Regions from separate parts of the Cytobacillus spongiae genome, predicted to be linked through region 2. Evidence: a T-box and tRNA genes for the amino acid it is inferred to sense, from the RefSeq annotation. Region 2 holds a T-box; the other holds one or more tRNA genes.
What was found. The T-box of region 2 lies ahead of LS684_RS21405 (tryptophan--tRNA ligase). A T-box ahead of a tRNA ligase gene usually reads a tRNA of that ligase, here a tRNA-Trp.

Region 1: it has a tRNA-Trp gene. The T-box ahead of LS684_RS21405 (tryptophan--tRNA ligase) is inferred to sense a tRNA for this amino acid. The anticodon was not compared.

What each region holds. Positions count from the first base shown of each region.
Region 1 is NZ_CP089997.1:778,787-793,369, forward strand. Features, by position in the region: gene LS684_RS04045 (D-2-hydroxyacid dehydrogenase) at 210-1,160, shown strand; gene LS684_RS04050 (cob(I)yrinic acid a,c-diamide adenosyltransferase) at 1,163-1,711, shown strand; gene perR (peroxide-responsive transcriptional repressor PerR) at 1,827-2,270, shown strand; gene LS684_RS04060 (YgzB family protein) at 2,647-2,997, opposite strand; gene LS684_RS04065 (nucleotidyltransferase-like protein) at 3,143-4,009, shown strand; rRNA gene LS684_RS04070 (16S ribosomal RNA) at 4,254-5,804, shown strand; rRNA gene LS684_RS04075 (23S ribosomal RNA) at 6,120-9,052, shown strand; rRNA gene rrf (5S ribosomal RNA) at 9,241-9,357, shown strand; tRNA gene LS684_RS04085 (tRNA-Asn) at 9,373-9,447, shown strand; tRNA gene LS684_RS04090 (tRNA-Ser) at 9,452-9,544, shown strand; tRNA gene LS684_RS04095 (tRNA-Glu) at 9,554-9,628, shown strand; tRNA gene LS684_RS04100 (tRNA-Val) at 9,638-9,713, shown strand; tRNA gene LS684_RS04105 (tRNA-Met) at 9,728-9,801, shown strand; tRNA gene LS684_RS04110 (tRNA-Asp) at 9,805-9,881, shown strand; tRNA gene LS684_RS04115 (tRNA-Phe) at 9,890-9,965, shown strand; tRNA gene LS684_RS04120 (tRNA-Tyr) at 10,037-10,120, shown strand; tRNA gene LS684_RS04125 (tRNA-Trp) at 10,127-10,200, shown strand; tRNA gene LS684_RS04130 (tRNA-His) at 10,223-10,298, shown strand; tRNA gene LS684_RS04135 (tRNA-Gln) at 10,380-10,454, shown strand; tRNA gene LS684_RS04140 (tRNA-Gly) at 10,458-10,532, shown strand; tRNA gene LS684_RS04145 (tRNA-Cys) at 10,542-10,615, shown strand; tRNA gene LS684_RS04150 (tRNA-Leu) at 10,654-10,742, shown strand; tRNA gene LS684_RS04155 (tRNA-Leu) at 10,762-10,843, shown strand; tRNA gene LS684_RS04160 (tRNA-Gly) at 10,913-10,986, shown strand; gene LS684_RS04165 (B3/B4 domain-containing protein) at 11,085-11,753, opposite strand; gene queG (tRNA epoxyqueuosine(34) reductase QueG) at 11,879-13,009, shown strand; gene LS684_RS04175 (amidase domain-containing protein) at 13,087-13,968, shown strand; gene trmL (tRNA (uridine(34)/cytosine(34)/5-carboxymethylaminomethyluridine(34)-2'-O)-methyltransferase TrmL) at 14,047-14,520, shown strand.
Region 2 is NZ_CP089998.1:173,525-188,107, forward strand. Features, by position in the region: gene LS684_RS21355 (hypothetical protein) at 1-83, shown strand, start outside; gene LS684_RS21360 (SCO family protein) at 217-810, shown strand; gene selB (selenocysteine-specific translation elongation factor) at 1,563-3,449, shown strand; gene LS684_RS21370 (NUDIX domain-containing protein) at 3,469-3,924, shown strand; gene LS684_RS21375 (VanZ family protein) at 4,005-4,562, shown strand; gene cls (cardiolipin synthase) at 4,667-5,878, shown strand; gene LS684_RS21385 (hypothetical protein) at 5,908-6,147, shown strand; gene LS684_RS21390 (HAD family hydrolase) at 6,337-7,017, shown strand; gene LS684_RS21395 (NUDIX hydrolase) at 7,007-7,678, shown strand; gene LS684_RS21400 (metal-dependent hydrolase) at 7,732-8,358, shown strand; T-box leader at 8,424-8,667, shown strand; gene LS684_RS21405 (tryptophan--tRNA ligase) at 8,727-9,725, shown strand; SAM riboswitch class I at 9,849-9,958, shown strand; gene LS684_RS21410 (methionine biosynthesis PLP-dependent protein) at 10,049-11,170, shown strand; gene metC (cystathionine beta-lyase) at 11,163-12,347, shown strand; gene LS684_RS21420 (bifunctional homocysteine S-methyltransferase/methylenetetrahydrofolate reductase) at 12,365-14,215, shown strand; gene metH (methionine synthase) at 14,196-14,583, shown strand, end outside.

The DNA of each region.
Region 1 (14,583 bases), on a different replicon from region 2:
AAGGCATGTGTCCATTCGTTTAAACAAGGATTGAATATCATTTTATTAGGGCATACCTCCTCAGATAAATTTTTCCGCAGGTCAATAGTGGCCTGCTTCTTTTTTTGTAAAGCTCAATTATAGAAACCATACGAATACTCACTTGATTGCCGAGAGAATTATTAGAATATATACTTTATTAAGTAGCATATAACGGGAGGGAAAGGGATATGAGAATTGTGTCATCGATTATGCCGCCAGATTTTATTCAAAATGAGGTTCAAGAGCAGTTCCCTGGAGTGAACTTTCAATTTTTTAAAGGTTTTGAGGCAGCAAAAGAAGCATTTTACGAGGCAGAGGTTTTCATTACATACGGAGAAGATCTTAATGAGAAGGATATTGAAAAAGCTAGTCAGTTAAAATGGATTATGGTGATGTCAGCTGGACTGGACCAAATGCCTTTAACTATCTGTGAAGAAAAAGAAATTCTTGTCACAAATGCTCGCGGAGTACATAAAATTCCAATGGCTGAATTCACTTTAAGTTGTATGCTGCAGCATGTAAAACAAGTAAATGCTTTAAGGAATAACGAACAGAAATATTTTTGGAATCGAAAGTTGCCAATGGGTGAATTGTGCGGAAAGACTCTATTAATTGTTGGAGCAGGGGCAATCGGTGGAGAAATTGCTCGTTTGGGGAAAGCATTCCGCATGAATACAATTGGGATTAACCGAAGTGGTGGTAAAGTGGACTACGTAGATGAGCTTTATAAAATAGATGATCTCACAGTGGCACTTCCAAAAGCGGATTTTATTGTATCGGTTCTGCCAAGTACAAAGGAGACAAAGCACTTGCTGAAGCTTGCTGATTTTGAGCAAATGAAAAGGTCAGCAGTATTTATTAATATTGGCCGAGGAGATCTTGTGGAAGAAGAGGTTCTTTTGCAAGTGTTTGAACAAAAGCTCATTGCACATGCGTATTTAGATGTTTTTAACCAAGAGCCTCTGAGCGAGGGTAGTCCATTTTGGAAGATGGACGAAGTAACGGTTACACCCCATCTTTCTAGTATTACAAAGGAATACTTACCTAGATCCTTTGATATTTTTAAACATAACCTGCATATATATATGAATAATAAAGATGGATACCAAAATGTAATTGACTATAAAAGGGGGTATTAAGGATGAAAATCTATACAAAAACAGGTGATAAAGGGACAACTTCCTTGATCTATGGTGAACGTGTTGTAAAAAATGATCTCAAGGTGGAAGCTTACGGTACATGTGATGAAGCTAATTCTATGATTGGTCTTGCTTTAGGGTATTTAAAAGGCGAATTCTTTGATGGGAAGGACTCGGTAGACGAAGTGTTCCATAAAGTGCAGACGACTTTATTCCATGTAGGAGCAGAACTTGCTACACCGAAGGGGAAGCAGGTGAAGTGGATGTTAGAGGAAAAGGAAATTGAAATGCTTGAACAGACAATTGATAAGTGGGAGAGTGCACTCCCTGCTCTAACGAATTTTATTTTGCCAGGAGGTCATCCATCGGGGGCATCCTTTCATCTAGCTAGGACCATTGTACGGAGAGCGGAAAGATGTGCGGTAGCATTAGGGGAGGATGTTAATCCCCTTGTGTTGTCATACTTAAATAGATTATCTGATCTATTGTTTGTAGCAGCAAGGTTTGTTAATTTGCATCTTGGCGCAGAGGAGAAGACACTTCACGAATAAATCAGTGGCTTTGTTGCTATTACGGAGTTTGTTATATTGACAAAAGTAGTAAGAAATTAGTACACTATTTATAAAGATTATAAAGTAAGAATTCTTTTTAGAAGAAAAGAGGTGCATGGCGGTGTCGCAAGTGAACTTGAAAGAAGCTTTAGATACCTTGAAACAGACGGGCGTCCGGATTACCCCGCAACGTCATGCGATACTTGAATTTTTAATAAACTCAATGTCACATCCAACCGCAGATGATATTTATAAGGCTCTTGAAGGGAAGTTCCCGAATATGAGTGTGGCAACAGTTTACAATAATTTAAGAGTATTCCGTGAAGTTGGCCTTGTAAAGGAATTAACATACGGGGATGCTTCTAGCCGATTTGATCTCATCACTACCGATCATTATCATGTGATATGTGAAGATTGCGGGAAGATTGTCGACTTCCATTACCCAGGTCTAGACGAAGTAGAGCATCTAGCTTCCCATGTTACAGGGTTTAAAGTAAGTCATCATCGCATGGAGATCTATGGAACATGTCCGAATTGTACCGTCAAAGAAACGCACTAAAGCGTATGAAACTGATAGTTAAATAACTATCGGTTTTTTTGTTGTTAAAAGGAACACGCCCATAAGTATGTGAGGGTGAGGGAATATGGATATTTCTAGGGAAGTCAAGGCTATAATAATAGGAACTGCAGATGTTTGAAGTATGGCTGCTTCTGTTGAGGGGAGTTTGTGAGCGAACGCTCCTTTTTTGAGCGTTCGCTCTAAATGCTTCGGTTTTCGCTCTCATTTTTTAATTTTCGCTCCAAAATAATAAGAAATCGCTCGGATATGGCAAACTTTCGAAGATTAAGTATAGAAAATCGCTCATAACTTGTATGTGTGTGATGTGGAAACGTATGAATTAAGTAAAAAAGCCTGGCGGTTATGCCAAGCCTATCTAAATTTCCTTTTTTCGATTGTATTTTTCATCAAACTCTTTACCTTCTAAGTTGCGGTCTAGAGTTAATGGCTCGTTACAATACATACACATATCCACTCGACCTAGCATTTTTGTGTGTCTTCCGCAATTCGGACACTCAACTTGGACAGTTTTCGTCGAAAGCATTCCAATCCAAAAGTAAACGACCGTGCTTGCGACAATAAATAGTAAACCTAAGATCATAAATATGACCATTAATATGGGGGAATTCTTAAAGAATATTCCTCCATACATAACGATAAAGCCAATAAATATCAAACTTAATGCAAAGCTACGAATTTTATTTATTTTACTTGAATATTTAGCCATTTAAATTCCCTCCTAAAGCATTACTATATCATAAAAATTGTTATAAGATAATGCTTGTGTTTGTCGAAAATTGTCTTATGTTTTAGCAGGATTTTTATTATAATTGTCGAAGGTAATAACCTATCAATAAAATGGAGGAATGATTATGGAGGACATTCTTCGTCCCTTATACCAGGAACGGGCAAGTCAACCTAATACTCTAGGTGTTCTAATTATAGAAAAAAGAGAAAAAGCGATTTCGCTTACGGATACATTTGATGTTGTATTGTTAATTATCGTTAAAGAGCTAGAGCAGCCGGTTTTTGTTAAGCATTATACGTACAAAGAAAAGAAAGCTGCTTTACAAATTGTCTCTGAAACGCAATTAAAAGAGTGGCTCCTATTAGGTACGAACCGTAGAATCATTGATTGGATTTACAATGGGAAGATTGTATTTGATCGAAATGAATACATTAGTGAGCTGAAGGTTGAACTACGTGATTTCCCTTTCTATGGAAGAAAAATCAAAATGGGGCTAGAGTTTGCTAAACTAATTAGACGATATATGGATGGGAAAGCCTTTTTTGAGAACGGGAATAATTTAGATGCTTATAACCATGTGGTTCATTCACTTCATCATTTAGCTAGATTAGCTGTGATTGAAAATGGATTCCATCCAGAAGTAACAGTTTGGAATCAAGTGAAGCAAATTGAGCCTGAAATCTTCAAATTTTATGAGGAACTAGTTAATAGTGAGGAAGAAATTGAAAAGAGATTAGAATTATTGTTTTTAGCAAGTGAATTTTTAATTCATTCGAGAACGAAATCAGCCATTGTTCATTTAATTGATGTCCTAAAGGAAAAAGAACAATGGACCTTCAATGAGATGATGCTTCATCCCGAATTAAGCTATTATTCGGTTGATCTAGGAATGTTAGTAGAATATCTGATTGATAAAAAAGTAATAGGTGTTGTAGAAGTAGAAACAAAGGGTCAAGGAATTTATCATAGATATTATAGAGCGATAGAATAATTTTTTTGAAAAAGTATTGACCATTTAAAAAATACTTGTTATATTTATATCCGTCGCTGCGAAACAGTTGCTTTAAGGCTTGCAGCTGACGGATTAAAAATTAAAAAAGTTGTTGACAATAACAACTGATAAATGTTATATTAATAAAGTCGCTTCTCGGCGACGATGATTGTTCTTTGAAAACTAAACGAACCATAACGTCAACGTTTTAATTTGTTTTAACTATTGAGCTAATCAATACTCTTTAATGGAGAGTTTGATCCTGGCTCAGGACGAACGCTGGCGGCGTGCCTAATACATGCAAGTCGAGCGGATCTTTAAAAGCTTGCTTTTAAAGATTAGCGGCGGACGGGTGAGTAACACGTGGGCAACCTGCCTATAAGACTGGGATAACTCCGGGAAACCGGGGCTAATACCGGATAATGGCTCCTAACACATGTTAGGATTCTGAAAGATGGCTTCGGCTATCACTTATAGATGGGCCCGCGGCGCATTAGCTAGTTGGTGAGGTAACGGCTCACCAAGGCAACGATGCGTAGCCGACCTGAGAGGGTGATCGGCCACACTGGGACTGAGACACGGCCCAGACTCCTACGGGAGGCAGCAGTAGGGAATCTTCCGCAATGGACGAAAGTCTGACGGAGCAACGCCGCGTGAGTGATGAAGGTTTTCGGATCGTAAAACTCTGTTGTTAGGGAAGAACAAGTACCGTTCGAATAGGGCGGTACCTTGACGGTACCTAACCAGAAAGCCACGGCTAACTACGTGCCAGCAGCCGCGGTAATACGTAGGTGGCAAGCGTTGTCCGGAATTATTGGGCGTAAAGCGCGCGCAGGCGGTTCCTTAAGTCTGATGTGAAAGCCCACGGCTCAACCGTGGAGGGTCATTGGAAACTGGGGAACTTGAGTGCAGAAGAGGAGAGTGGAATTCCACGTGTAGCGGTGAAATGCGTAGAGATGTGGAGGAACACCAGTGGCGAAGGCGACTCTCTGGTCTGTAACTGACGCTGAGGCGCGAAAGCGTGGGGAGCGAACAGGATTAGATACCCTGGTAGTCCACGCCGTAAACGATGAGTGCTAAGTGTTAGAGGGTTTCCGCCCTTTAGTGCTGCAGCTAACGCATTAAGCACTCCGCCTGGGGAGTACGGTCGCAAGACTGAAACTCAAAGGAATTGACGGGGGCCCGCACAAGCGGTGGAGCATGTGGTTTAATTCGAAGCAACGCGAAGAACCTTACCAGGTCTTGACATCTCCTGACAACCCTAGAGATAGGGCGTTCCCCTTCGGGGGACAGGATGACAGGTGGTGCATGGTTGTCGTCAGCTCGTGTCGTGAGATGTTGGGTTAAGTCCCGCAACGAGCGCAACCCTTGATCTTAGTTGCCAGCATTCAGTTGGGCACTCTAAGGTGACTGCCGGTGACAAACCGGAGGAAGGTGGGGATGACGTCAAATCATCATGCCCCTTATGACCTGGGCTACACACGTGCTACAATGGATGGTACAAAGGGCTGCAAGACCGCGAGGTTTAGCCAATCCCATAAAACCATTCTCAGTTCGGATTGCAGGCTGCAACTCGCCTGCATGAAGCCGGAATCGCTAGTAATCGCGGATCAGCATGCCGCGGTGAATACGTTCCCGGGCCTTGTACACACCGCCCGTCACACCACGAGAGTTTGTAACACCCGAAGTCGGTGGGGTAACCTTTTGGAGCCAGCCGCCTAAGGTGGGACAGATGATTGGGGTGAAGTCGTAACAAGGTAGCCGTATCGGAAGGTGCGGCTGGATCACCTCCTTTCTAAGGATATTTACATGAAAGTTGACGCTTATGGTTCGTTTAGTTTTGAGAGAGCAATCTCTCTATAACAAACTCTCTTCTTATTATAGAAGAAAGTGAACTTGTTCCTTGAAAACTAGATAATGAAATATAGAAGAAAAAAGAATTACCGAGTAATCGCCAATCTTAAGATTTTCTCTAAACAAGAAATTAGAAGGTTTCAAGACGCGAGCAGGTCGAGGAAGCAACTGAGTGAGCACCGGAATGTACTTACGTACATGAGGAGCGGAGCGAAGGAAGCTGACGAAGAGATGCGATGTGTATTGAAAGCTTATAGGTTAAGTTAGAAAGGGCGCACGGTGAATGCCTTGGCACTAGGAGCCGATGAAGGACGGTACTAACACCGATATGCTTCGGGGAGCTGTAAGTAAGCTTTGATCCGGAGATTTCCGAATGGGGAAACCCTCTATCCGTAATGGGATGGAATCCTTATCTGAATACATAGGATATGGAAGGCAGACCCGGGGAACTGAAACATCTAAGTACCCGGAGGAAGAGAAAGCAAATGCGATTCCCTGAGTAGCGGCGAGCGAAACGGGATTAGCCCAAACCAAGAGGCTTGCCTCTTGGGGTTGTAGGACACTCTATACGGAGTTACAAAGGAACGGAGTAAACGAACAAGCCTGGAAAGGCTGGTCAGAGAAGGTAACAACCCTGTAGTTGAAACTTCGTTCCCTCTTGAGTGGATCCTGAGTACGGCGGGACACGTGAAATCCCGTCGGAAGCTGGGAGGACCATCTCCCAAGGCTAAATACTCCCTAGTGACCGATAGTGAACCAGTACCGTGAGGGAAAGGTGAAAAGCACCCCGGAAGGGGAGTGAAAAAGATCCTGAAACCGTGTGCCTACAAGTAGTTAGAGCCCGTTAATGGGTGATAGCGTGCCTTTTGTAGAATGAACCGGCGAGTTACGATTACATGCAAGGTTAAGTTGGATAGACGGAGCCGTAGCGAAAGCGAGTCTGAATAGGGCGAATGAGTATGTGGTCGTAGACCCGAAACCAGGTGATCTACCCATGTCCAGGGTGAAGTCCAGGTAACACTGGATGGAGGCCCGAACCCACGCACGTTGAAAAGTGCGGGGATGAGGTGTGGGTAGCGGAGAAATTCCAATCGAACTTGGAGATAGCTGGTTCTCTCCGAAATAGCTTTAGGGCTAGCCTCATGTAGTAAGAGTCTTGGAGGTAGAGCACTGTTTGGACTAGGGGCCCCCATCGGGTTACCGAATTCAGATAAACTCCGAATGCCAAAGACTTATCCATGGGAGTCAGACTGCGAGTGATAAGATCCGTAGTCGAAAGGGAAACAGCCCAGACCACCAGCTAAGGTCCCAAAGTATACGTTAAGTGGAAAAGGATGTGGAGTTGCTTAGACAACCAGGATGTTGGCTTAGAAGCAGCCACCATTTAAAGAGTGCGTAATAGCTCACTGGTCGAGTGACTCCGCGCCGAAAATGTACCGGGGCTAAACGTATCACCGAAGCTGTGGATTGACATCTACGATGTCAGTGGTAGGAGAGCGTTCTAAGGGCGTTGAAGCTAGACCGCAAGGACTGGTGGAGCGCTTAGAAGTGAGAATGCCGGTATGAGTAGCGAAAGATGGGTGAGAATCCCATCCACCGAATGCCTAAGGTTTCCTGAGGAAGGCTCGTCCGCTCAGGGTTAGTCGGGACCTAAGCCGAGGCTGAAAAGCGTAGGCGATGGACAACAGGTTGATATTCCTGTACCACCTCTTTTCCGTTTGAGCAATGGGGGGACGCAGGAGGATAGGGTAAGCGCGCTGTTGGATATGCGCGTCCAAGCAGTTAGGCCGGTAACGAGGCAAATCCCGTTACCATAAGGCGGAGCTGTGATGGCGAGGGAAATAAAGTACCGAAGTTCCTGATTCCACACTGCCAAGAAAAGCCTCTAGCGAGGAAAAAGGTGCCCGTACCGCAAACCGACACAGGTAGGCGAGGAGAGAATCCTAAGGTGAGCGAGAGAACTCTCGTTAAGGAACTCGGCAAAATGACCCCGTAACTTCGGGAGAAGGGGTGCTTTTTAGGGTGAATAGCCCTGAAAAGCCGCAGTGAATAGGCCCAGGCGACTGTTTAGCAAAAACACAGGTCTCTGCAAAGCCGCAAGGCGAAGTATAGGGGCTGACGCCTGCCCGGTGCTGGAAGGTTAAGAGGAGGGGTTAGCGTAAGCGAAGCTCTGAATCGAAGCCCCAGTAAACGGCGGCCGTAACTATAACGGTCCTAAGGTAGCGAAATTCCTTGTCGGGTAAGTTCCGACCCGCACGAAAGGCGTAACGATCTGGGCACTGTCTCAACGAGAGACTCGGTGAAATTATAGTACCTGTGAAGATGCAGGTTACCCGCGACAGGACGGAAAGACCCCGTGGAGCTTTACTGTAGCCTGATATTGAATTTTGGTACAGCTTGTACAGGATAGGTAGGAGCCTTGGAAGCCGGAGCGCCAGCTTCGGTGGAGGCATTGGTGGGATACTACCCTGGCTGTATTGAAATTCTAACCCACGCCCCTGATCGGGGCGGGAGACAGTGTCAGGTGGGCAGTTTGACTGGGGCGGTCGCCTCCTAAAGAGTAACGGAGGCGCCCAAAGGTTCCCTCAGAATGGTTGGAAATCATTCGTAGAGTGTAAAGGCACAAGGGAGCTTGACTGCGAGACCTACAAGTCGAGCAGGGACGAAAGTCGGGCTTAGTGATCCGGTGGTTCCGCATGGAAGGGCCATCGCTCAACGGATAAAAGCTACCCCGGGGATAACAGGCTTATCTCCCCCAAGAGTCCACATCGACGGGGAGGTTTGGCACCTCGATGTCGGCTCATCGCATCCTGGGGCTGTAGTCGGTCCCAAGGGTTGGGCTGTTCGCCCATTAAAGCGGTACGCGAGCTGGGTTCAGAACGTCGTGAGACAGTTCGGTCCCTATCCGTCGTGGGCGTAGGAAATTTGAGAGGAGCTGTCCTTAGTACGAGAGGACCGGGATGGACGCACCGCTGGTGTACCAGTTGTCTTGCCAAAGGCATCGCTGGGTAGCTATGTGCGGAAGGGATAAGTGCTGAAAGCATCTAAGCATGAAGCCCCCCTCAAGATGAGATTTCCCATAGCGCAAGCTAGTAAGATCCCTGAAAGATGATCAGGTTGATAGGTCAGAGGTGGAAGCATGGTGACATGTGGAGCTGACTGATACTAATCGATCGAGGACTTAACCAAATAAGAAAGCGAAGGCGACTGTACAACTTCGATAGAAGGTAGGAGCCGTAGCTGGACTAGTTATGAAAATGGCATTACCGATATTCTTTCTTCTTCTATACATTATCTAGTTTTGAGGGATCAAATATTAAAAACCTCTTGAAAAACATTAGTATATTTTATATAATACTATTTGTCTTTCTAAATAGTTTGGTGGCGATAGCGAGAAGGTCACACCCGTTCCCATGCCGAACACGGAAGTTAAGCTTCTCAGCGCCGATGGTAGTTAGGGGCTGTCCCCTTGTGAGAGTAGGACGTCGCCAAGCTGTTATAATTATTATTCCGCAGTAGCTCAGTGGTAGAGCATTCGGCTGTTAACCGAACGGTCGTAGGTTCGAGTCCTACCTGCGGAGCCATTTAGGAGAGCTGTCCGAGTGGCCGAAGGAGCACGATTGGAAATCGTGTAGGCGGGCAAAACCTGTCTCAAGGGTTCAAATCCCTTGCTCTCCGCCATTATATACTGGCCCGTTGGTCAAGCGGTTAAGACACCGCCCTTTCACGGCGGTAACACGGGTTCGAATCCCGTACGGGTCACCACTTTAATATGGAGGATTAGCTCAGCTGGGAGAGCACCTGCCTTACAAGCAGGGGGTCGGCGGTTCGATCCCGTCATCCTCCACCATTATATACTATTATCGCGGGGTGGAGCAGTCTGGTAGCTCGTCGGGCTCATAACCCGAAGGTCGCAGGTTCAAATCCTGTCCCCGCAATTTGGTCCGGTAGTTCAGTTGGTTAGAATGCCTGCCTGTCACGCAGGAGGTCGCGGGTTCGAGTCCCGTCCGGACCGCCATTTCATTTGGCTCAGTAGCTCAGTTGGTAGAGCAAAGGACTGAAAATCCTTGTGTCGGCGGTTCGATTCCGTCCTGAGCCACCATTTTATGTACTATTATGACACTATAGGAATACTATAAGTGTTATTTATATGTTATAATCATTCATATTACTGGAGGGGTAGCGAAGTGGCTAAACGCGGCGGACTGTAAATCCGCTCCTTCGGGTTCGGCGGTTCGAATCCGTCCCCCTCCACCATTAAATAGGGGCATAGTTTAACGGTAGAACAGAGGTCTCCAAAACCTCCGGTGTGGGTTCGATTCCTACTGCCCCTGCCAACCAAACTTAATATTCATTATGGCGGCTGTGGCGAAGTGGTTAACGCATCGGATTGTGGCTCCGACACTCGTGGGTTCGATTCCCATCAGTCGCCCCATTTTTAGTAACATCTCATATTCAATTGCATATATTAAGTATTGTCATCATAAAAATTAAAAAATAGTGATCGTTCATTCATTGGGCTATAGCCAAGCGGTAAGGCAACGGACTTTGACTCCGTCATGCGTAGGTTCGAATCCTGCTAGCCCAGCCATTTGCGGAAGTAGTTCAGTGGTAGAACACCACCTTGCCAAGGTGGGGGTCGCGGGTTCGAATCCCGTCTTCCGCTCCATATTTTTTCGGCGGCATAGCCAAGTGGTAAGGCAGAGGTCTGCAAAACCTTTACCACCGGTTCGAATCCGGTTGCCGCCTCCATCTTTTTTTTACACACTTGGACAAGCCTTACGATAAATGCCGGGGTGGCGGAACTGGCAGACGCACAGGACTTAAAATCCTGCGGTAGGTGACTACCGTACCGGTTCGATTCCGGTCCTCGGCACCACTTAATAGTAACTTGATATGCCGGTGTGGCGGAATTGGCAGACGCGCACGACTCAAAATCGTGTTCCTTCTGGAGTGTCGGTTCGACCCCGACCACCGGTATCTCTCATAACAGGTTTTCCTGTTTTATTTTTTGCATAAGCTTCGACAAATTCTGAGTAATTTTGCAACGCGGGTGTAGTTTAATGGTAAAACCTCAGCCTTCCAAGCTGATGTCGTGGGTTCGATTCCCATCACCCGCTCCATACATATTAGGTCACAACGCAGTATCTCGTTTGAAACATAACGTGGTATTGCGTTTTTTCTTTGTTCTGACCTAATGAATACAAAAAAAGGATGCTCCTTAGCATCCTTTTACTTGAAATTGACTTTCTCCTCCATGAATTTGGGTAAACATATTCATTAGGGACTCTATTAGCTTAGTACTTTCTTCGGAGGTCAAGGAAGGTCTTAAATATACAATTTGAAGTGCGTTGGTCGTTTCTACTGTGACGGCTGACCTTTGTGAATCTACAAAAGGTGTTCCAAACGGGCCGGATTCATCAGCTGTAATCAAGAGATGTTCCAATGAATTTTCTCTTCCATTTAATCCTTCGTACACTTCTCCTGTAGCTCCTATACGCATCTCGATTGTACCACTGAGTTTGTCTAGGTCATATATGCCAATGGGAACCCTGTATTGAAGAGAAAAGAAATTGTTCAGGTCTGTAGCGCTGTGAACGGATGGAACAAAGTTATTTTTTTTCACTCTTCGGTATAGCGCTTCTGCAGAATGGCGATATCGATTAGGGTCTTTGCCGATTTTTTTAAAGATTCCACGCCATTCATCAATTCCAGGAAAATCTGTTACATTCTTTGATTCAAGATCAAAGAATATAGATTCTTGAAACATTTGTAAACGCCCTTTGAGCATTTGAGGAGAGTCTGATACTTGAATACCACTGTAAGTAATCATCCCGATTTTAAAATCTGGGATAAGTGAACAAATAGTAGGATGAATCGTCAAATCCATTTCTTTCACCTCCAAATATGATTGGAAATAGTTTATCATAAACTTGTTAGAAGGACGAACATGTTGGAATAGATGAATGATTGGAGATAGATTATTATTAGCAGATAAGAAAGGAGGGATTAGGGGTGAATTGGCAGAAATTTAAGCTGGATGTAATTGAATATAGTAAGACAATTGGAATAGACAAAATAGGGTTTACGACTTCTACGACATTTGATGAAATGAAAATAAGATTACTTCATCAGCAGAGGTTGCAGTATCATTCTGGTTTTGAAGAACCGGATATCGACAAGCGGGTTGACCCTTCGCTTTTAATGGATGAGCCTAGGTCGATTATATCTATTGCATTAGCCTATCCCTCAAAAATGAAAGTCCGCGTCGTGAGTAAAAAGGGAGAACGAAGAGGGATTTTTTGTAGAGCCTCTTGGGGAACTGATTATCATGTCATATTAAGGGACCGATTGAAAAAGCTTGAGAAATATATTCTTTCACGTATCCCTAATGCCACATTGAAATCCATGGTAGATACTGGAGAGCTTGTTGATCGGGCGGTTGCCCAGCGAGCTGGAATTGGCTGGAGCGGAAAGAATTGTTCCATTATTACACCTGAATTTGGTTCTTACGTTTACTTAGGAGAAATGATTACGAATATACCATTTGAACCAGATACTCCAATGGAAGATCTCTGTGGTACTTGTAATAAGTGTGTGGACATTTGTCCAACCGGTGCGCTCGTGCAAGGTGGACAGTTAAATGCGCAAAAGTGCATCGCTTTTTTGACACAAACGAAAGGGTTTCTTCCAGATGAATTTCGCGGAAAGCTAGGGAATCGTATTTATGGATGTGATACATGTCAAACGGTCTGCCCTAAAAATAAGGGAATGGATTATCACCTTCATGTAGAAATGGAGCCTGACCCTGAGATTGCAAAGCCTTTGCTAAAGCCTTTATTAAGGATGAGCAACCGTGAGTTTAAAGAAAAATTCGGTCATATATCCGGTTCATGGAGAGGGAAAAAACCGATTCAGCGCAATGCTATAATTGCTCTTGCTCATTATAAAGATGATACTGCCATTGATGAATTGAAATTCGTTTTAATAGATGATCCAAGACCAGTTATTCGCGGAACAGCAGCATGGGCTTTAGGTAAGATTGGTGGCAATTCAGCTAAAGATGCATTATTAAAAGCTCAAAGGTCGGAAAAGGATGAATCGGTACAATTAGAAATTGAAAAGGGCTTAGGTTTTTTTAAGTGAAAGAGGAGAAAATTCTCCTCTTTTTTGTTTTGAATTACCGCTTTTCTCATATGTATGATATGAAGGGAGTGGCATAAATGAGAAATCAACTACATCAGCATTTAGAGAAAAGAATACATCAATGTGTATCCAATGAGCGTTCATCCCATATTACTTGTCCAAAAATAAAGCGAAAAATAGAAGGACTTCAAAAATCATCGAGAGAAATTGTAAAAGTGAAAGGACTAGGAAAGATTATCGATACGATCGAGGATAAGGAAATGGGGAAGGTCCGCTACCAAGTTCACTCACAGTATTTGATAAAGCACAAGTCAGGTTTATATGTGGAAGAAGAGATCGAGATGAGAGAGGCTGAATTTTATAAGGGGATTCTTGTCGAAGATATCGAGATCAACCCATATAGTGACAGACAGGCAGAGAGTAAAGCAATTCAAGTAGGTGATGATTCCTTCATTGAAGAGCGCCAATTATTCAAATACGATCGTTTAAAGGCTGTACAATACGCGGAAAGATGGTGGAATGATTACAATCCAGCTTATGAAAAATTTGATGTGGATTGTACGAATTATATTTCACAATGCTTACATGCCGGAGGTGCTCCTATGAGTATTTCATCAAATCGGGCAAAAGGATGGTGGATGAAGCAGCACAATTGGAGTTTTAGTTGGACGGTGGCAAATTCGATGAGATGGTATTTACCAGGAGCTAAGAGTGGATTAAGGGCAAGAGAGGTCGATCATCCTGAAGAGCTGCAGCTTGGTGATGTAATATGCTATGACTTTCAAGGAGATGGACGATTCGATCATACGACAATAGTTACGAAAAAGGACCAAGATGGAATGCCTTTAGTCAATAGCCATACGTATAATAGCCGAATGAGGTATTGGGCGTACGAAGACTCGACAGCCTACACAGATCAAATTAAATATAAGTTCTTTACGATAGTGGATGATGAATAACCGAGATTGTAGAAATCTTGCTTGATAAAAGAAGAATGGTATAATAGCTGATAGAGCTTATTTTAGAGGTGAATATTAGTGGCATTGCATATCGTTTTATATCAACCAGAAATCCCAGCAAATACGGGAAACATTGCACGTACATGTGCAGCAACAGGCACAACCCTTCATTTAATTCGTCCGTTAGGCTTTTCGACTGATGATAAAATGCTGAAAAGAGCTGGGTTGGATTATTGGGAGTATGTAAATGTAGTGTATTACGATTCATTAGATGAATTTTATGAAAAAAATGAGGGTGGAGAATTCTTTTATTTAACCAAGTTCGGGCAGAAGTCCCATTCTTCATTTGACTATAGTGACCTTAAGAAAGATCATTATTTTATTTTTGGAAAAGAGACAACTGGATTACCGAAGGATGTCATAGAAAAGAATAAAGAGGTTAGCTTGCGAATTCCTATGAATGATAATGTACGTTCTTTAAATTTATCAAATACTGCTGCGATCTTAATTTATGAAGCACTTCGTCAGCAGAATTATCCGGGTTTAGGGTAAGCCCCATTAGGCCTAATAGTACTATTAGGTCTTTTTTTTATGTGTTTTTTCCTTATCTCTTTG
Region 2 (14,583 bases):
CCTTTATTACCATCATGGTTATTCATGGATATATCCTTCACTATCTATTCTCTAAGAAGAAAATGCAGGAACGGGAGGAATGAGACGGGACTTTCTTTAGAGGAAGGGTTCAGCTTTCACAAAATTGACAATGTATCTTTTCTGTACCAATTGTTTTTTAATCCTTTTTTTACTAACATAGAATGGGAGAGAAAGACAAAGTCGGAGGAGATATAGGTGTCTAAAACCAAAACGTTCATTCTGGTGATAAGCATCATCGGTTTTCTCCTTGCAGGTTGCAGTAATAGTAACTTTCAAGCAGAAACAAATTATGAAGTGAAAGATTTCAATTATACGAACCAAAATGGTAAAGAAGTCAGTCTAAAGGATCTAAAAGGAAAGGTTTGGATAGCGGATTTCATTTTTACCAATTGTGAAACGGTTTGTCCCCCTATGACATTCAACTTGACAAAGCTTCAAGAGAAGTTGAACGAAGAAGGTGTCGAGGATTATAAGATCGTTTCATTCAGTGTAGATCCTGAAAATGATACACCAGAAGCATTAAAGGAGTATATTGCTAATTTTGATGCGGACACAAGCAAATGGGATCTACTGACAGGCTATGAATTTGACGAGGTAAAAGACCTTGCAGAACATTCCTTTCGTTCCATAGTCGCGGACGACCCCAATTCCGATCAGATGATTCACGGTACAAGTTTTTATTTGGTCAATCAGGAAGGAATAGTCGTGAAAACGTATAGTGGCAATAGTGACGTCCCATACGATGAGATGGTACAAGATATGAAAACGTTAATAAAAGAAGGAACGTAACAGTCCCAGTTTTAAGGAGAATCACTTCATATCAGGTGATTCTCCTTTTTTATGTTTCGCTCCTTTCGCAACAATTGTTGCTTTTAGCATCAGCACGTATGTACTTACGCTGGAGTCTACGCTCATCTTTGAAACTTTTATAGCGAAGGGGCTGAATGTGTCAATGAACAATAAAGCAACATCTTTGTTCCTTAATAGGAAATCATCCTTTTAATACATTTTAATGTAGTTGTTTCTACCATTATTTAAATACATGCTTAGAACGTTGTTTTGGAGCATCCTGCAGCGGAAATCAACTTCAACTTTCTTCTTTAGGATAGCAACAATGATTACGAAAAGCATGATGGTTTAATTTTTCCAAATACAAGGGAATAGGATTATAATAAAAAAAGCATCGGTGATGAAACAATGAATATACGGATTGTTTCTGAAGATGATCATTCGTTCAAATGGGCCTTTTTTAGGAGAGTGTTAAATGGTAAGAAATAGACCCCATGGAACGTCTAAGAGAAGGTATGATAAAGTGAGAGAGTCACAACTATATTATTGGGCAGCAGGTGAAGAAACATTCGAAATTCTAAAGGAATACTGATTTTTGATCTGTGTATCACCATATTTATATTGATATGGGTGGTTAAATCTTTTGCTGATGGGGATGTGTGGAAGGGAAGTTTATTCGCCGCTTGTTTCGCGATCATGGCAGGCGTCATATTATTTCGGTTCAATAAGAAAAGATAGGAGAAGGTGAGAGATTGGAGAAAAATTATTACACGATTGGAATGGCCGGTCACATCGATCACGGAAAAACAACCCTTACAAAGGCCCTTACTTCGGTGGACACAGATCGTTTAAAGGCAGAAAAAGAGCGAAGCATCTCCATTGAACCTGGGTTTGCCCCGTTGTATCATGATGATGAAATGGAGATTTCCGTAGTGGATGTGCCGGGTCATGAAAGGTTTATCCGGCAAATGATCGCAGGTGTGGCAGGAATCGATTTCGTCGTTTTAGTCGTAGCGGCAGATGAAGGGGTTATGCCACAAACAAAGGAGCATCTGGATATACTTGCCCTATTAGGTGTAACGGAGGGCATGGTCGTACTGTCGAAGAGTTCGAGAGTAGACAAAGAACTTAGAGACATGGCGCGTGAAGAGGTGCTCCAGGAGTTGGAGGGAACGGTATTCGAGGATTCCGATGTTCTGCTTGTGGATAGTATAACCGGTGAGGGGATCCAAGAATTAAGGCAGAAACTCATTGTGGCATTGAAGGATACGGCCCCAAGGAGAATTAGAGGAGATTTCCGTTTACCGATTGATCAGGTATTCACGATAAAGGGGCAGGGTACCGTTGTAAGAGGCACTGTCTTTGAGGGAAGCTTGAACACCGGAGAGGAAATAACCATATTGCCTCAACGTATACATACAAGAGCAAAGCAAATCCAAAGCCATAATAGGAAAGAATTCAGTGCGTTTGCCGGTCAACGTGCAGCCATTAACCTTTCAAGAGTGGATTACAAAGAGCTCAAGCGGGGGAATGTACTTGTATCGTCTACTCATTTTAGTGTAACGGATACGATTGATGTGAATCTCGTTGTTTTAGATGGACTGGTCCATCCACTAAAACAAAGGATGCCTGTTGTAGTTCATACCGGGACTTCTGAAGTGATGGGAAGGCTTATATTTTTTGACCGGAATACATTGACAAATAAAACGGATCCTATTTTATGTCAAATCCGTCTGGATGAGTCCGTTGTTGCTAAAAGAGGGGATCGGTTTATCATAAGAAGACCATCCCCAACGGAAACGATCGGGGGAGGTTGGATCATTCATCCCAATGGGGGGAAATACAAATTCGGGGAAGAAACCATCGCTTTCTTGCAGGCAGAAAAGAAAGGCACCCCTAAAGAAAGACTGCTCAGGCTGCTTGAACAATACAAGTGTGTCGAAGACTCCATGATATTAAACGATCTTTCTATCTCACATGAAGACCTGGATGAACTGTTGAATGGTGATTTAAAGTGGATTAAACTACCTCAGTCTAAAATTACCCATATGAACATAGTGGAAGAATGCATGAACGACATGGAGAAAGCTCTTCGCAGGTTCCATGGTGAATACCCCTTACTAAAAGGGATGAATAGTGGAGAATTGAAGCAAACGTTTAGAACGTATACAAGTGAGCTAGCCGATTATGTTATTGAACTTAAATCTTGGAAACAAGACGGTGGGTTGCTCTCCTTAGAGGGCTTCATTCCCCATCTCCCTCCTGAATGGGAAAAACGGTGCCAGCAGGTCCTGACATTCCTACAGTCTGACGGAACAAAGGTAAAGTCCATGAACGACTACTTTCAACAAGCGGGGATCCCGGAAAGATGGAGGTCTGATTTCTACCATTTCTTTATTCAGGAAAAGAAAATCGTACCCCTGGATGATGAAAAATCTTATTCCTATCAAGTATTTATGGAAGCAGTAGCTAACCTGAAAGAAAACACAGGAAAAAAATTTGATCTTTCAGAAGCAAAGGAAATATTGGGAGTATCCAGAAAATATATGATCCCGTTTTTAGAGAGATTGGATAAGGATGGACTGACATTAAGGATGGACGATCAGCGAAAATGGATTGAAGAAGGATTTAAAGGGTGAGGAATTAGTGAAGACAGTGATGTATACATTAGTCATGGTACAACAGGGGAATGACGTACTTTTGCTGGATAGACCGCAATCGAAACAATACCCAGGTTATATCGCACCTGGAGGGAAAATTGATTTCCCTGAAAGTCCCCTAGACGGAGCAATACGTGAAGTAAGGGAAGAAACGGGTTTACATGTGGAAAAAATAAGGTATAAAGGGTTAGATGAATATGTGGTCCCGGAGGAAGGTTTTCGATATATGGTGTACAATTTCCTTGCTTATGAAACATCCGGTGATCTCCTTGAACACCCACCTGAAGGCAGTCTTGTATGGGTCCCAAAAACAGAAGCTCTGAAATTACCGATGCAGCCATTCTTTAAACGCAAATTTCCATTGTTTTTTGAGGAAGGGACATTTGAAATTCACACTTCTTGGAATGGGAAAGATAAAGATTCAGCGGATGTGACCATCAGGATATTGTCATAAGTCCACTACTGAACACATATATCATGATAAACAAACCGGAGGAAAGTGTTGTAGCATAAAAGAAAGTAGGATACGAAATCATGAAAGAATTATGGAGCGCATTTGGTTGGGTACTTCCCATTATTGTGGTCGTGACGGTGTCCCTTATCTTTGCAGTCTCCTTTTGGAAGAAAAGAAAAGGGAAGGGCAGATGGATGAATTTACTGCCCGTCTTGTTTACATGCATAACCATCACAGCGATTTGTTTGATTACCCTCACCCCATTGACAGGTGGGAACGTATCAGAAGGGTCTGTGAATTTAGATCCATTCTCCAATCTTAAGTTAAATTTAATTTATCGCATTCATTTAGATGTGCCTATTCGAAATTTGCTGGCCAATATACTCTTATTTATTCCTCTCACCTTTTTCATTGCCTGGTGGATGAGGCATTCGAAACAGATTGTATTAATGGTTACATTTATAGGCGCACTCTTTTCCTTTGGTATTGAGCTTGCACAATATTATCTTCCTTTGGGAAGAGCAACGGATATTGATGATTGGATCATGAATACCCTTGGTTCATTTATAGGTGGATTCATATTTGTATGCGTACGTATCATTTATAACCTTATAAGAGTCAACAAGAGGAAAAAATGAGAGCATTAACGCCAAGTTAATGCTCTTTTTGTTTTCTTAGAAATGTATAGTCCTGCTCCTTAAACAAAAGCTACTATTAAATAGAAAGGCGGTGAGTTTCCTTGGTGAAAAAAGGGTTAATCGGGCTTCTGCTTCTGGCTGCAAGCATCGTGGTTTTGTTCATGATCATGCATTGGGATGTCAGGCAAGGAGTGAAGAATTACACAAGAACTCACCCCATTACAGAAACCATTACCAGTAAAGCTTCTATCAGCGTTTACAATACTGGGGAAAGTGTATATGAAGTCTTATTTGAAGATATAAGGAGAGCTGAATCCTTTGTATGGATACATTTTTTCATCATCAGGGACGATGAGGTTTCCAACCGTTTTTTTGATTTGTTAATAGAGAAAGCTCAAGAAGGTGTGGATGTCCGCTTGTCCGCTGACTTGTTAGGCTCAGATATTAAGAAGAAGACTGTAAAGCGCATGGAAGAAGGAGGGGTTAACATAGTAAAAAGCAGACCCCTCTCCCTGAAGAACCTGTTTTATTCTGTTCACCACCGGAATCATCGGAGACTCATCTCCATTGATGGAAATACAGCCTATATGGGAGGTTTTAATATGGGGGATGAGTATCTTGGCAAAGATCCGGAATTAGGATATTGGAGGGATTATCATATCCGGTTGGAGGGAGATGCAGCCAAAGATGTGGCTTTGCAATTCAAAAGGGACTGGCTTGAAGATGGAGGCAATCGAAAGGGAATCCATACTCCTTATGTTCCAATAGAGGAAAGAGGGGAAAGTAATGTGCACTTCATATTTTCAACAGGAGACAGCCTCGTGAATAAAACAATCGAATGGATCGATGGGGCTCAAGAGAGTCTGACCATTACCACCCCCTATTTCATTCCCAATGCTCCGTTGATTGCAGCGTTAAAGAAGGCAGTGAATAGAGGAGTTGAAGTGAAGATACTCGTTCCGGATGATACTGATGCATGGTTCACTAAACCTCCAAGTTATCAAATTGAAAAAAGTTTGTTAGAGAGCGGGATCGATCTTTATTTATATGAAAAAGGCTTCTTCCATGGAAAAGTCATGGTCATCGATCATAAATGGGCAGACATCGGTACTGCGAATTGGGATCCGCGAAGCTTTTATTTAAATGATGAAAGCAACTGCATCATTCGAGATGAGAAAATTGCCCGGGAGTTGGAATCACTCATTCATAACGATATTCATGATAGTGAAAAACTAACGATGAATGCTTTCAATAAATTGCCTGCATGGGAAAAAGCGTTAAGGAAAACTCCTCGATGGGTTTATTACTATTTTTAAGGATAAATAATTTTTTTGAATAAGAAATTATGGTAAAGTATGAACATATCTTAAAAATGAACACACCTTACTGGAGAAAGGGATTGTCCATGAGCGAGCTCTTATTTGTATCGTTGTTTATTCTTTCGTTATTGGCTTTTAAGTTTATTAACGTGTTAAAGAAGAAGCATGTGTCAAGGTCTCACAGGTCTGTAGCAGTGAGTATTGTCATCTTTTCTGTTATCGGCATGATGTTGACGGTCCTATTCTATCTTCCTGATGCATCTTAAACTGATTGAAGGAGTTCACACACGGGAGAAGCGTTCTCGTGTTTTTTTTGTGGGAAAGAAAACAGATTTCCTAAAAGTCCGAAGGGCAAACGAATGATAAGGACAGGATCTCCAATATGAATTTGATATGATTAGGGAAGGTCCACTTTGTAAATATAAATGTAAGTAAGGCATTAAAGGAGAATATATATGAAAGCTGCAATGATTTTTGATATGGATGGAACGTTGTTTCAAACGAACCAAATTCTTGAAGAGTCCCTCCAGGATACCTTTCAACTATTGAGAGATAAAGGGATGTGGAATGGAGAAACGCCTGTCGAGGCATACAGGGCTATCATGGGTGTGCCTCTTTACGTTGTGTGGGAAACCCTCATCCCTCATCATCCTGTCCATGTACATACTGAAGTAAATGATCTATTTCAAACATTACTGATTGAAAATATTTATAGGGGCAAAGGGAAATTATACCCCCATACTGTAGAAATATTAACTTATCTTTCCGAAAGAGGCTTCCGTATCTTCGTAGCCAGCAATGGATACCCTCATTATCTTAAGGCAATAGTTGAGTATTATCAATTGGATCAGTGGATTGAAAACTGTTACAGCATCCAGGAAATCAAATCAAATGATAAAGGGAAGTTGATTCAAAGGATCAAAGAAGAACATGATCTTTCCTACGGTGTCGTGATTGGTGATAGACTGTCAGACTTCGAAGGGGCAAGGGCGAATGATTTACTGTCAATCGGCTGCGCCTTTGACTTTTCGCAGGAAATCGAGTTACGTGAAGCTGATATTGTGGTTGAGGACCTGATGGAAATTAAGGAATATCTGGAGGAAATGAACGAACGGAGGGATTCAGGTGGAAAATGAGCAACTGGCCATCTTTGATGACAGCGGAAAAAGATGCGGAGTGGCGACGAGATCTGAAGTCCATGCTAAAGGCTTTTGGCATGAAACGTTTCACTGCTGGATTGCCCATCATGACGGTGATCAGGGTGATGTGTATCTATACTTTCAATTAAGAAGTAATCACAAGAAGGATTACGGGGGATTACTTGATATAACCGCAGCCGGGCATATCTTATCCCATGAGACAATAGAGGATGGTATTAGAGAAATTCATGAAGAGCTAGGTGTCATGATCAAGATGAATGAACTGGAGCCATTGGGCATTTTGAAAGGAGAATTAATTCAAGGGGACTTCATTGATAGGGAATTAACCCATGTGTTCCTCTATTCCAAGCCTGTTGCCTGCGACGTTTTCCGACTTCAACCAGAAGAAGTGGCCGGTATATATCGTTCGACACTTCAAGACTTTAAAGCACTTGTACAATGTGAGAAAACGGAAATTGAGGTAGAGGGTTTTATCGTCGAAGAAGGAGAACAAAAATATTCCTCGAAATCAGTTAGTTATCTGGATTTTGTTCCACATAAAAGATCGTATTTGAGTGAAATCATTGACAGCATTTCGTCATGCCTGAAAGAAGTGCAGGGAACAATACATTCTACCCATGGTCAAAGAAGGTCATAAAAGCTATCATAGTAATCTACAGCATAATGTGAAAGGGAAGTAGGAGGTCACAATTGAACGGCACAGCACATATGGCAATCGGAGCAGCAACAGGTTTCATAGTCGCCAACTCATATGGATCAGGACCCGGTACGACTGTAGTACTTGTTGCAATCGGCGGGTTATCAGGACTCATGCCTGATCTGGATATTGACGGGAAGCTTAGTAATAAGGTTACTTTCTCAGCGAAAATGATTAGGGCTGTGGCACAAATGATAGGATTCTTAATGATATTATACAGCTATCTAGAAGGAATCGGGGAGGATAGATGGTTTGGTATTGCATACGGTGTTGGTATGATCATTCTCTCCGGATTCATCACCCAAAGAAGGATGTTGATGATTACTGGGATAGGAGTGTCGGCATGTGGATGGCAGTTAAATGAGACTTGGCTATGGATGTTGGGGATCTACCTATTCACAGCTTCATTCGTTTCTCATCGATCTTATACCCATTCCTTCCTAGGTGTCCTTTTTTATGGAATGATTGCTCACCATTTAGAGTCATCCATCATGTTGGATGGAGTATTTGAAGCTTGTGTCATCGGTTATACGAGTCACCTGATCGCAGACATGAAAGTTTTACCATTCAATAAAAGAGGCATAAAGCTCCTTCTGCCATTTTCATCCAGAGAAATATAAATATGTGATATCCACTTGACCAATTTTTTCAAGTGCATTAAAATAATGGAAATGCTTTATCATAATCACATGCGATGAAAAAGAAGAGTAGGCGGACGAAACATTTCAGAGAGCTGATGGTTGGTGTAAATCAGCATGCAGAGACCGTTGAATGGGCTTTTGAGCATCCTGGCTAAAATGAGTAGGTCGAGGCGGAAGGTCTCTCCGATAAAGGGGGCGGTGTATGGAAGGCGATTTCTATACATATGAGTGCGCTTATACTACGATGTAAGCGAATAAAGGTGGCACCACGGGTTTCTCGTCCTTTTTAGGGGACGGGAAGCCCTTTTTGTGTTTATTTTTTATCATTTCGAGTGAGGTGAAGGGGTATGGGTAAAACAGTTCTGACGGGTATAAAACCTACTGGACAGATCCACTTGGGGAATTATATTGGAGCGATTAAACCTGCATTGCGTTTGGCAGAGAATGAATCATACCAGAAGGCATACTTTGTTGCAGACTATCATGGTCTTACCAAAATACACGATCAAAATCAATTGAAGGAACTTTCATACGGAGTCGCTGCAGCCTGGTTGGCTCTCGGCCTCGACCCTGATCGGGCAATCTTTTATCGTCAATCCGACATTCCTGAAATTTTTGAGTTAAGCTGGATTCTTTCCTGTTTTGCACCCAAGGGATTGATGAATCGTGCTCACGCTTACAAATCCCTTGCAGAGGGAAATCAACGTAGTGGAAAAGATGTAGATGCAGGAATCAACATGGGATTATTCACGTACCCCATATTAATGGCCGCTGATATTCTCCTCTTTCAATCAGAGTTGGTGCCTGTGGGGAAAGACCAGATACAACATGTTGAAATCGCACGTGACCTGGCTGAAAGCTTCAACAAACAATATGGAAAAATATTTACGATCCCAGAATATATCATTCAGGAAGAAACATCCGTTATACCTGGACTCGACGGACGTAAAATGAGCAAAAGCTATAATAATACGATTCCTTTGTTCGAGGAACCAAAAAAGCTTCAAAAACTGATCAATAAGATCAAGACTGATTCCATGCCGGCTGAAGAGCCTAAGGACCCTGACTCATCCGTCATTTTTGCCCTTTACAAAGAATTTGCCACCATCGAACAAACTGTAGAGATGAGAAGGAGATTTGAACAAGGGATAGGCTGGGGGGAAGCGAAGAAAGAGCTATTTGGAGTAATGAATTCCTTTATTGCAGAACCTCGCTTGAAATATGATGAACTGATAGCCAATCCCCGGAAGCTTGATGCTATCCTATACGATGGAGCAAAGAAAGCCAGAAAAAAAACGATTCCCTTTTTGAAAGAAATTAAAGAAAAAATCGGGATTTATCAGTAACTTAGAACCTGCTGGTGTGACCGATCATTATCATATATTTTCAGATAATTCATAATTCTCATTGACAATTAACATTCTTTGTTATAAGTTATGGGAAAGTTATTTTTCACACAATCATATAGTTTCTTATCAAGAGAGGTAGAGGGACTGGCCCGACGACACCTCAGCAACCAGCCGCAGTATCAGGTATGGTGCTAATTCCAGCAAGTTGATGTCAACTTGAACGATAAGAGGGAAAACGAATGTACAAAACCTTCTTATTTTTTAAGAAGGTTTTTTGTTTTTTTCTTTTCGATTTCAAGGAAGAAAAGGAGAGAAGAAAGTTGAAAAATCATATTGATACGTTACTGGTCCAGGCAGGAAACCGAAAAGATCCCGGTACGGGTGCCGTAAGCCTGCCTATTCATTTAACCACTGCCTATGCACATAAGGGGATCGGGGAATCGACAGGCTATGATTATTCAAGAACGGGTAATCCGACCCGTACTACATTAGAAGAAACTCTTGCAGAATTGGAGGAGGGGGAGAGGGGATTTGCCTTTAGTTCGGGGATGGCGGCCATCCAGGCCGTTTTGAACCTATTTGTGAGCGGGGATGAATTGATTGTGTCGAAAGATTTATACGGTGGCAGCTACCGATTATTCGTTCAGTATGAAGCACAATATGGGATCAAATGTCACTTTATTGATACAAGTGACATGGGGGCAATAAAGGGAAAGATATCTGCCGAGACCAGAGCCATTTTCCTTGAATCTCCTACCAATCCGTTAATGAATGAGGCGAGTATCTCAGAAGTAGCCGACATAGCAAAAGAAAGGGGGCTGCTTCTCATTGTCGACAATACCTTTTACACACCTGTGCTGCAGAAACCCATTACCAATGGGGCGGATATGGTGATTCACAGCGCTACGAAATATTTAGGGGGACACAATGATGTATTGGCTGGCATTGTGGTCGTAAATACAACAGATCTTGGTGAAAAGCTCTATACTATCCAAAACTCTATAGGTGCGGTGCTTGCCCCATTCGATTGTTGGCTCTTATTAAGGGGAATGAAAACCCTGAGTCTTCGCATGGCTCAGCATGAAAAAAATGCAAAGAGACTGGCAAAGTACCTTGAAGAGCATGAATGTGTAACGGATGTTTTATATCCAGGAAAGGGAGGAATGCTTTCTTTTCGTATTGCAAAAGAAGAATGGGTTGCCCCCTTCCTGAAACACTTGAAGGTCATTACATTTGCAGAAAGCCTGGGTGGAGTAGAAAGCTTCATCACTTATCCTGCTACGCAAACACATGCTGACATTCCTGAGGAAGAAAGAAAAAAGATAGGGATATGCAACAGACTCCTGCGATTTTCGGTGGGAATCGAATATATAGATGACCTTATTGAAGACTTGGAGAATGTGTTTCATCAATTGGAGAAAGAGGTGCTTACGTATGAGTAAAAAACCATTTTCACTTCAGACGTCACTCATTCATTCTCACGGGGTTGACAAAGAAACCGGTGCTGTTTCTACGCCGCTTCATCATGCTACCACCTTCCATCAACAGAATTTCGATCAGTATGGAACATATGATTACAGCCGTTCAGGTAATCCGACGCGGGAAACTGTAGAAGAAACGATTGCAGAATTAGAAGGAGGAATAAAAGGATTTGCCTTTTCATCGGGAATGGCAGCCATCTCAACAAGCTTTTTATTATTATCAAGCGGAGATCATGTTCTCGTATCTGAAGAAGTGTACGGCGGAACTTACAGAATGATTACAGAGGTACTTACCAAGTTTGGTATTGAATATTCATTTGTAAACATGAAGGACCTCCATGAGGTGGCTTGTGCAATAAAGCACAATACGAAAGTGATTTATATGGAAACTCCCTCAAACCCGCTTTTGAATATTACGGATATTGAAGGAGTGGTGAAGCTTGCCAAAGCGAATGGATGTTTAACATTTCTAGATAATACCTTTATGACCCCCCTTCTTCAAAGACCGATCAGTTTAGGGGTAGATGTTGTTCTTCACAGTGCGACGAAGTTTCTTGCCGGTCATAGTGACGTATTAGCAGGCCTTGCCGTAACGGGGAATATAGAGGTTGCAAACAAGCTTTCTTTCTTGCAAAACTCTTTCGGTGCAGTCCTCGGTGTCCAGGACTGCTGGCTGCTTCTGAGAGGTTTGAAAACACTGCATGTACGATTGAAGGAGTCATCAGAATCAGCTTTTAAAATAGCAAACTTCCTTGAGAAAAGAAAGGAAGTGGAAGAGGTGTATTACCCGGGCCTGAGTTTTCATCCTGGCCGCGAAATTCAAATACGACAAGCAGAAGGCCCTGGAGCCGTTCTTTCCTTCAGGTTAAAGGGGGAGAATGAGGTGAAGCAGTTCATTCAAAATGTCACCATTCCTGTCTTCGCAGTGAGCCTTGGGGCAGTAGAGTCGATTCTTTCCTATCCATCCAGAATGTCACATGCTTCCATGCCAAAAGACGAAAGAGAGCGAAGGGGGATTACAGATGGTTTACTACGATTATCTGTTGGACTTGAACACGTGGATGAACTCATAAAGGATCTTCAAAACGGGCTGGACAGTATAAAGGAAAACAAAGGGATTAGTGTGATAAATCTATAATAAAAGGAGGGGAAGCCATGAAGCCGTTACTGGAAGAATTGAAAGAAAGAATCTTAATTGCAGATGGGGCAATCGGAACATTGCTGTATTCATATGGAGTGGACAGATGCTTTGAAGAATTGAATCTATCCCATCCTAATGAAGTGTTAAAGGTCCATAAAGAATATACTGATGCTGGAGCGGATATCATTCAGACCAATACGTACGGAGCCAATTATCAGAAACTTTCCAGATACGGTTTGGAAGATTCAGTGAAGGAAATCAACACTGCTGCAGTGCGACTGGCGCGAAAAGCTGCGGGTATTGATACCTATGTTCTCGGTACCATCGGGGGGATCAGGGCAATCAAACAAAATGTGACGTTAGAAGAAATCAAAAGGAGCTTTCGTGAACAGCTATATTGTTTATTGTTAGAGGGAGTGGATGGCATCCTTCTTGAAACGTATTATGATTTCGAGGAATTAACGACGGTCCTGAATATCGCAAAGCGGGAAACCGATGTTCCTGTCATTGCACAGGTCTCCCTCCATGAAACAGGAGTGCTTCAAAATGGTCTGGAGGTAAAAGATGCCCTTCAACAACTGGAATTATTGGGAGCGGATCTTGTAGGGATCAATTGCCGTATGGGTCCATTTCATATGGTAAACTCCTTAGAATCAGTCCCCCTTCCTAAAAGAGCATTTATCTCCGTCTATCCCAACGCCAGTCTCCCAAATTATGAAGAAGGACGGTTCTATTACTCTGCTGAACCGGATTACTTCGGGGATATAAGCAATGAATTGAGAATGCAGGGTGCAAGGCTTATCGGGGGGTGCTGTGGAACGACTCCCGATCACATCCGATCAGTTGCTGCCCGGCTGAAAAGCAGGGAACCTGTGAAACAAAAAGAGGTGAAAAAGAAAGAAATCGTTCAGTTATCATCTCCGACTATCAAAGGGAGCCTGTTGCATACGAAGGTAAAAGAAAAGAAAACCATCATCGTTGAACTCGATCCTCCTAAACATTTGGATACCAAGCTGTTTTTTCAAGGCGCTGAGGCCCTTAAGGGAGCTGGAATCGATGCAATCACCCTTGCTGATAACCCCTTGGCATCACCACGTATAGGAAATGACGCGATCGGCAGCCTTGTCCAATCAAGATTTGACCTCACCCCATTAGTCCACATTACTTGCCGGGATCGGAACCTGATTGGACTTCAGTCTCACCTAATGGGTTTACACACGTTAGGGATTCACAATATATTAGCGATAACGGGTGATCCCGCCAAGATTGGTGATTTTCCAGGGGCTGCATCAGTATATGACCTGTCGTCCCTTGAACTTATCGAATTAATCAAGCAGAACAATGAAGGCATATCGTTTTCAGGTAAATCACTCCGTGAGCGTACTCAGTTTTCAGTTGGAGCAGCATTTAACCCAAATTTCAGGCATTTGAACGCTTCAGTGAAAAGGCTCGAAAAGAAAAAGAAAGCGGGAGCCGATTATTTCATTTCCCAACCCATATTCGGGAAAGAGCAGCTGTTTCAAGTGCATGAAGCCACAAAACATTTAGATGTTCCGATCTTTATTGGAATCATGCCACTGATCAGCTCAAGAAATGCAGAATTCTTGCACCACGAAGTTCCTGGTATAAATGTTCCGGAAGAAACAAGGAAGAGGATGAATGAGGCTGGAAGTGACCCGGTTATTGCGCGAGCAAAGGGAATGGAAATAGCGAAGGAGTTATTGGATACGGCAATCGAGTTGTTCAATGGCATTTATCTCATCACTCCTTTTGTCCGTTACGATATGAGCATCGAATTAATTCACTATGTTCATGCTAAAGTCAATTCAGAAAGAGAGGTTCCCTATGGCCATCACATTGTTTGAACAACAACTCAGAAAAAAAATACTTGTACTCGATGGAGCAATGGGAACGATGCTTCAACAAGCGGAATTATCTCCTGAAGACTTTGGAGGGGAAAAGCTTGACGGTTGTAATGAAAATCTTGTTTTGACAGCCCCTGAAGTCATTTATAGGATTCATCTTGAATACCTGGATGCAGGAGCAGATGTGATTGAAACGAACACATTTGGAGCAACTCCCGTGGTACTGGATGAATATGATCTGGGCTACAAAGCTTATGAAATAAACAAAGTGGCCGCAGAAATCGCCAAAAAAGTGGCCCGTGAAAGATCGACTCCAGATTGGCCGAGATTTGTTGCGGGTTCTCTCGGGCCAACTACTAAAACCCTAT